One region of the Lysinibacillus sp. FSL M8-0134 genome, then DNA from elsewhere that is predicted to be linked to it. Evidence: a T-box and tRNA genes for the amino acid it is inferred to sense, from the RefSeq annotation. Region 1 holds a T-box; the other holds one or more tRNA genes.
What was found. The T-box of region 1 lies ahead of argS (arginine--tRNA ligase). A T-box ahead of a tRNA ligase gene usually reads a tRNA of that ligase, here a tRNA-Arg.

Region 1 (3,251 bases):
GTTACTGCTGGTCTCATATTGAGCGCAATTAAAAATATACTTACTACCACCAGTATGAGCGAAACGGTCCATTGTTTTTTCACCATTTGTTCAATATCCTCTCTACTGCGACTTTGACAAGACAATCTATGATCGTGCTACCTCACATATTTGCAGGTGACTCGATGCCCAATAAAGTGAGTGATTCTTTTAAGATGATTGCGACACAATAACATAGTGCTATACGTGATGTTTGTTGTGCATCATCGGCTAATATTTTATGTTGTGCATAATATTTATTCAATAAACGTGCAAGCTGTAACGCGAACTTTGCTATTAGCGACGGATCTGCCTGTTCAAAAGCTGTGACCACCACGTTAGGAAATTGTTCTAATAATAAAATAATCGGCCAAGCCTGCTCACCTAATGCTTCGAGAGTCACGTCATGTGATGGTACCTCGACTTTTTCTAAAATTGAACACAGACGTGCATAGGTGTATTGCACATATGGCCCTGTTTCTCCTTCAAAATTCATCATTTGTTCGATTGAGAATTCAATATCATTTTGGCGATGATATTTTAAATCATTGAAAATGACCGCACCTACCCCTACTTGCTGTGCTACTTGTTCTTTATTTGGTAAATGAGGGTTCTTTTCTTCAATATTGTGCTTGGCCGTTGCAATAGCCTCTTTGAGCACATCAGCAAGCAACACCACTTTGCCTTTACGTGTAGACATTTTTTTACCATCCTTAAGCATCATCCCAAATGGTACGTGGTGTAGATGGTTTGCCCAAGCATAGCCCATTTTGTCGATGACTTGAAATAGTTGCTTAAAGTGTAGTGATTGCTCATTACCGACCACGTAGAAAATCTTTTCTGGCTGGTAGTGCTGTTGACGATAGAAGGCTGCAGCTAAGTCACGCGTTGCATAAAGCGTAGCTCCATCCGTTTTTGTAATTAAGCACGGTGGCATATTGTCTAACTCAACTACATATGCCCCGTCTGATTCTACTAAGAGTTCTTTATCTTTTAGCTCTGTCACAACGGCTGTCATTTTATCATTGTAAAAGGCCTCTCCCGTAAAGGCATCAAAATCAATGCCGAGTAGCTGATAGATTGTCTGAAACTCTACTAAGGAGACATCTCTGAACCACTGCCATAATGCGAGTGCCTCTTCATCGCCGTCTTCTAACGCTTTAAAGGCTGCACGTGCCTGTTCGTTTAGTGTTGGATCTTGCTCTGCTTTTTCATGAAACTTCACATAAATCTTTAATAACTCCTCAATCGGTGATGCTGTAATGGCCTGTTTGTCACCCCAATAATGATACGCCACGATGAGTTTACCAAATTGGGTGCCCCAGTCACCTAGATGATTGATACGAATCGCTTGATAGCCATTTTTCGTAGCAATATTAGCTAATGCATTGCCGATGACCGTTGAACGTAAATGTCCCATGGAGAAAGGCTTCGCAATATTGGGCGATGAAAAATCTAACACGACGCGTCCCATGGCAGTTTGATTGGTGCCATATAAGTGTTTCTCGTGCAGGATATTGCTTAACACATGCTGCGTCACTTGCTGTTGATTCAAAAAAATATTGACATAGCCACCCACAGCCTCCACACGCTGGATGTCATCACTTTTTAACTGATTCGCTATATCCGCGGCAATACTTTGCGGTGATCTCTTCCATGTTTTAGCTAACGTAAAGCACGGAAATGCCACATCCCCAAGCTCTAAAGTTCTTGGTTTTTCTAATAAATGTTCAATCTCATCCACCGATAACTGTTGATTAAAAACTTCTGCAATACTATTAGCAATTTGTTTATTCATTTTCCCATCCTCCTGTTCAAATAAAAAAGCCCCCGTCTCTATAAATTAGAGACGAGAGCATAGTAATCCCGTGGTACCACTCTAGTTGCCATTGTTATGACCACTTTCCGTTGTTAACGAGGTGACGCCCCGCTATTCTCTACTACTAGTTCGAGAATCTTCTTCAAAGTGCGCTTCATTCATGGTTTCTGTATTAGGCTCACACCATCCCTAACTCGCTTGCCAGCTGTCCCATCAACTACTCTCTTTTTCATCGAATTTTTTTATGATTTTGACATATATTACAGGACTTTCTAGTTGGCGTCAATATGATTTTCATTTTCCTTTTGAAAAAAACGCTCCTCATCAGGAGGAACGTTCTTTTTCTACATAGTGAATGACATCGGCCATGATGGCGTACATCTCTTTTAATTTTAAATTCTTATTCTCTCTGACTTTCTTCGCCACTTTTTCCGTGACGATTCCTTTTTGAATCAACGTATCCCAGCTAGTAGCATCGGATTTGCCTAAAAGAACGTCAGCCAAATATTGTGCCATTTCATCTCTCATAATGGCTTCATCACCATTATTATAAACTTTATTAATGACAATTTCGAGCTGATCCTTCTTAGCTGTGGCACTCTCTCCACCAGCACGGAGCATACTCTCTTTTAGCATTTTAGCAAACTTAATTTTTGTTGCCTTACTATCGACTTTTAAATCATTTTCGTAGCCACCTACTACAAGACCGTAATTAATGAGTGTTTGAATGGCTTCATCATACCATTTTCCTTGATACGGATACTCAACAGAAAATGAATCAACATAAGCTCCCTGTTTTTCGAGCTGCTTTCTTAAAGAGGCAATAAGCTTTTTATCCTTGCTCATGTCTCTAAAGCTGATATTCTCTTTCAAAGCTAGTGCAGCCGCAGTACCAGCCGCTTCACCTGTTACCATTCCGGTAGGCACAACACGCGCACTACCAGCTGCCAGTGACGAATAACCGGCTGAGCGTCCAACCACAAGCAAGCCATCAATATCCTTCGGTACTAATGAACGGAAAGGAATGGCATACTGCTTTGGTGCAGCAATAACGTAGCCATAGTCATGAGGTGTCTGTGCTTGCACATCCACTGGGTACGAGGCAATTCCAATACTATCCCACTGATCACTATTTTTCCAAAGATCAGCCATGGGTAATTGATATTCGGCCCAAATATGTCTTGTTTCTCTCACATACAGCTCTTCTGGATAGCTGACAATTTCCGCTTTTTCAAATCCTGGGAAATTTTCCTGTAAATATTTGAGAATGTGTAACGTTTCTTTCTTACCTGCCGCAATGGCCGCTTGTTTGGAGTTGTCATTCAAGCCATCAATGCCAAAGATTTGTAAGGCATTAATAAAATATTCATCATCGACGCGCGCTAAATTTAACCCTCTTAATCTCGTGCCCTCT
Region 2 (3,251 bases), 1.2 Mb from region 1:
GAATTGAAGCCCCAGTAAACGGCGGCCGTAACTATAACGGTCCTAAGGTAGCGAAATTCCTTGTCGGGTAAGTTCCGACCCGCACGAAAGGCGTAACGATCTGGGCACTGTCTCAACGAGAGACTCGGTGAAATTATAGTACCTGTGAAGATGCAGGTTACCCGCGACAGGACGGAAAGACCCCGTGGAGCTTTACTGTAGCCTGATATTGAATTTTGGTACAACTTGTACAGGATAGGTAGGAGCCAGAGATCTCGGAGCGCCAGCTTCGAAGGAGGCGTCGGTGGGATACTACCCTGGTTGTATTGAAATTCTAACCCATGCCCCTTAGCGGGGCAGGAGACAGTGTCAGGCGGACAGTTTGACTGGGGCGGTCGCCTCCTAAAAGGTAACGGAGGCGCCCAAAGGTTCCCTCAGAATGGTTGGAAATCATTCGTAGAGTGTAAAGGCACAAGGGAGCTTGACTGCGAGACCTACAAGTCGAGCAGGGTCGAAAGACGGGCTTAGTGATCCGGTGGTTCCGCATGGAAGGGCCATCGCTCAACGGATAAAAGCTACCCCGGGGATAACAGGCTTATCTCCCCCAAGAGTCCACATCGACGGGGAGGTTTGGCACCTCGATGTCGGCTCATCGCATCCTGGGGCTGTAGTCGGTCCCAAGGGTTGGGCTGTTCGCCCATTAAAGCGGTACGCGAGCTGGGTTCAGAACGTCGTGAGACAGTTCGGTCCCTATCCGTCGTGGGCGTAGGAAATTTGAGAGGAGCTGTCCTTAGTACGAGAGGACCGGGATGGACACACCGCTGGTGTACCAGTTGTCTTGCCAAAGGCATCGCTGGGTAGCTATGTGTGGACGGGATAAGTGCTGAAAGCATCTAAGCATGAAGCCCCCCTCAAGATGAGATTTCCCATTACGCAAGTAAGTAAGATCCCTCAAAGACGATGAGGTAGATAGGTTCGAGGTGGAAGTGTGGTGACACATGGAGCTGACGAATACTAATCGATCGAGGACTTAACCAAATTGTTTGAAGCAGTCAATGTACGTTTATCCAGTTTTGAAAGAACAACTCTTTCATAAGAGCTTCAATACCTTGTGTATTTTAAAGCTTAAAATAATGGAACTTCTGCTAAGAACGCAACATCCATGTTGCAACGCAGAAGCCAGCACATCCATGTGCAAGTCTAGTGATGATGGCAAAGAGGTCACACCCGTTCCCATACCGAACACGGAAGTTAAGCTCTTTAGCGCCGATGGTAGTTGGGGGCTTCCCCCTGTGAGAGTAGGACGTCGCTAGGCATAATACCCAGGAGGATTAGCTCAGCTGGGAGAGCACCTGCCTTACAAGCAGGGGGTCGGCGGTTCGAGCCCGTCATCCTCCACCATATGCCGGTTTAGCTCAGCAGGTAGAGCAACTGACTTGTAATCAGTAGGTCGTGGGTTCGATTCCTATAGCCGGCACCATTTTTTCGAGCCATTAGCTCAGTTGGTAGAGCATCTGACTTTTAATCAGAGGGTCGAAGGTTCGAGTCCTTCATGGCTCACCATTTTGAAATAATAATAAGCGGGTGTGGCGGAATTGGCAGACGCACTAGACTTAGGATCTAGCGCCGCAAGGCGTGGGGGTTCGACTCCCTTCACCCGCACCATTATTTTCATTGCCAGATAAAAAAACTTATGCACATGCGGAAGTAGTTCAGTGGTAGAACACCACCTTGCCAAGGTGGGGGTCGCGAGTTCGAACCTCGTCTTCCGCTCCAAATGTGCCGGGGTGGCGGAACTGGCAGACGCACAGGACTTAAAATCCTGCGGTAGGTGACTACCGTACCGGTTCGATTCCGGTCCTCGGCACCATTTATTATGCGCCCGTAGCTCAATTGGATAGAGCGTCTGACTACGGATCAGAAGGTTATGGGTTCGACTCCTGTCGGGCGCGCCAAAAGAACGAACGGGAAGTAGCTCAGCTTGGTAGAGCACTTGGTTTGGGACCAAGGGGTCGCAGGTTCGAATCCTGTCTTCCCGACCATTTCCTAAAATTATGGGGCCTTAGCTCAGCTGGGAGAGCGCCTGCCTTGCACGCAGGAGGTCAGCGGTTCGATCCCGCTAGGCTCCACCATAGTAAATAACCAGTATAAAGATCCTGGCGGCGTAGCTCAGCTGGCTAGAGCGTACGGTTCATACCCGTAAGGTCGGGGGTTCGATCCCCTCTGCCGCCATCTTAAAGGACCTTTAGCTCAGTTGGTTAGAGCAGACGGCTCATAACCGTCCGGTCGCAGGTTCGAGTCCTGCAAGGTCCACCATTTATATAGTGTAACGGAGGTATACCCAAGTCTGGCTGAAGGGATCGGTCTTGAAAACCGACAGGCGGGTAACACCGCGCGGGGGTTCGAATCCCTCTACCTCCTCCAGTTTTAAATTTTTATAAATGGTGCTTTAAAAACTCGAAACAGAATATCATTATCGCGGGGTGGAGCAGTGGTAGCTCGTCGGGCTCATAACCCGAAGGTCGTTGGTTCAAATCCGGCCCCCGCAACCAAAAGGTCCCGTGGTGTAGCGGTTAACATGCCTGCCTGTCACGCAGGAGATCGCCGGTTCGATCCCGGTCGGGACCGCCATTATTATAATGAAAAACATGAGAAGCAAAAGAGTGAGCAAGCTTAGCATGGACGAAATGGGTCAGTAGCTCAGTTGGTAGAGCATTAGATTGAAGCTCTAAGTGTCGGCGGTTCGATTCCGTCCTGACCCACCATTTATGCGGGTGTAGTTTAATGGTAAAACCTCAGCCTTCCAAGCTGATGTCGTGGGTTCGATTCCCATCACCCGCTCCAAGGGCCTATAGCTCAGCTGGTTAGAGCGCACGCCTGATAAGCGTGAGGTCGATGGTTCGAGTCCATTTAGGCCCACCATTATTCCGAAGTAGCTCAGTTGGTAGTAGCACCTGACTGTTAATCAGGTTGTCGCAGGTTCGAGTCCTGCCTTCGGAGCCATTTTTTATTTGGGGAAGTACTCAAGAGGCTGAAGAGGCGCCCCTGCTAAGGGTGTAGGTCGGGTAACCGGCGCGAGGGTTCAAATCCCTCCTTCTCCGCCATTGGCCCGTTGGTCAAGTGGTTAAGACACCGCCCTTTCACGGCGGTAACACGGGTTCGAATCCCGTACGGGTCATACTAAAAAACAGTAGCTGCATTTGCAGCTACTGTTTTTTTCATATTTAGATAGATATATAATTACTCATTATTTAGTGCGCTTTCATCCATAT

Region 2: it encodes a tRNA-Arg, which carries the amino acid that the T-box ahead of argS (arginine--tRNA ligase) is inferred to sense. The anticodon was not compared.

Annotation. Positions count from the first base shown of each region.
Region 1 is NZ_JBBPAJ010000001.1:2,155,711-2,158,961, reverse strand. Features, by position in the region: gene MKY49_RS10955 (MFS transporter) at 1-86, opposite strand, end outside; gene argS (arginine--tRNA ligase) at 143-1,816, opposite strand; T-box leader at 1,861-2,079, opposite strand; gene MKY49_RS10945 (FAD-dependent oxidoreductase) at 2,162-3,251, opposite strand, start outside.
Region 2 is NZ_JBBPAJ010000001.1:3,384,583-3,387,833, reverse strand. Features, by position in the region: rRNA gene MKY49_RS17335 (23S ribosomal RNA) at 1-1,017, shown strand, start outside; rRNA gene rrf (5S ribosomal RNA) at 1,179-1,294, shown strand; tRNA gene MKY49_RS17325 (tRNA-Val) at 1,305-1,380, shown strand; tRNA gene MKY49_RS17320 (tRNA-Thr) at 1,384-1,459, shown strand; tRNA gene MKY49_RS17315 (tRNA-Lys) at 1,467-1,542, shown strand; tRNA gene MKY49_RS17310 (tRNA-Leu) at 1,560-1,644, shown strand; tRNA gene MKY49_RS17305 (tRNA-Gly) at 1,681-1,755, shown strand; tRNA gene MKY49_RS17300 (tRNA-Leu) at 1,761-1,849, shown strand; tRNA gene MKY49_RS17295 (tRNA-Arg) at 1,858-1,934, shown strand; tRNA gene MKY49_RS17290 (tRNA-Pro) at 1,945-2,021, shown strand; tRNA gene MKY49_RS17285 (tRNA-Ala) at 2,036-2,111, shown strand; tRNA gene MKY49_RS17280 (tRNA-Met) at 2,138-2,211, shown strand; tRNA gene MKY49_RS17275 (tRNA-Ile) at 2,219-2,295, shown strand; tRNA gene MKY49_RS17270 (tRNA-Ser) at 2,311-2,403, shown strand; tRNA gene MKY49_RS17265 (tRNA-Met) at 2,457-2,531, shown strand; tRNA gene MKY49_RS17260 (tRNA-Asp) at 2,535-2,610, shown strand; tRNA gene MKY49_RS17255 (tRNA-Phe) at 2,669-2,744, shown strand; tRNA gene MKY49_RS17250 (tRNA-Gly) at 2,750-2,823, shown strand; tRNA gene MKY49_RS17245 (tRNA-Ile) at 2,825-2,901, shown strand; tRNA gene MKY49_RS17240 (tRNA-Asn) at 2,906-2,982, shown strand; tRNA gene MKY49_RS17235 (tRNA-Ser) at 2,993-3,083, shown strand; tRNA gene MKY49_RS17230 (tRNA-Glu) at 3,086-3,157, shown strand; gene MKY49_RS17225 (VOC family protein) at 3,220-3,251, opposite strand, start outside.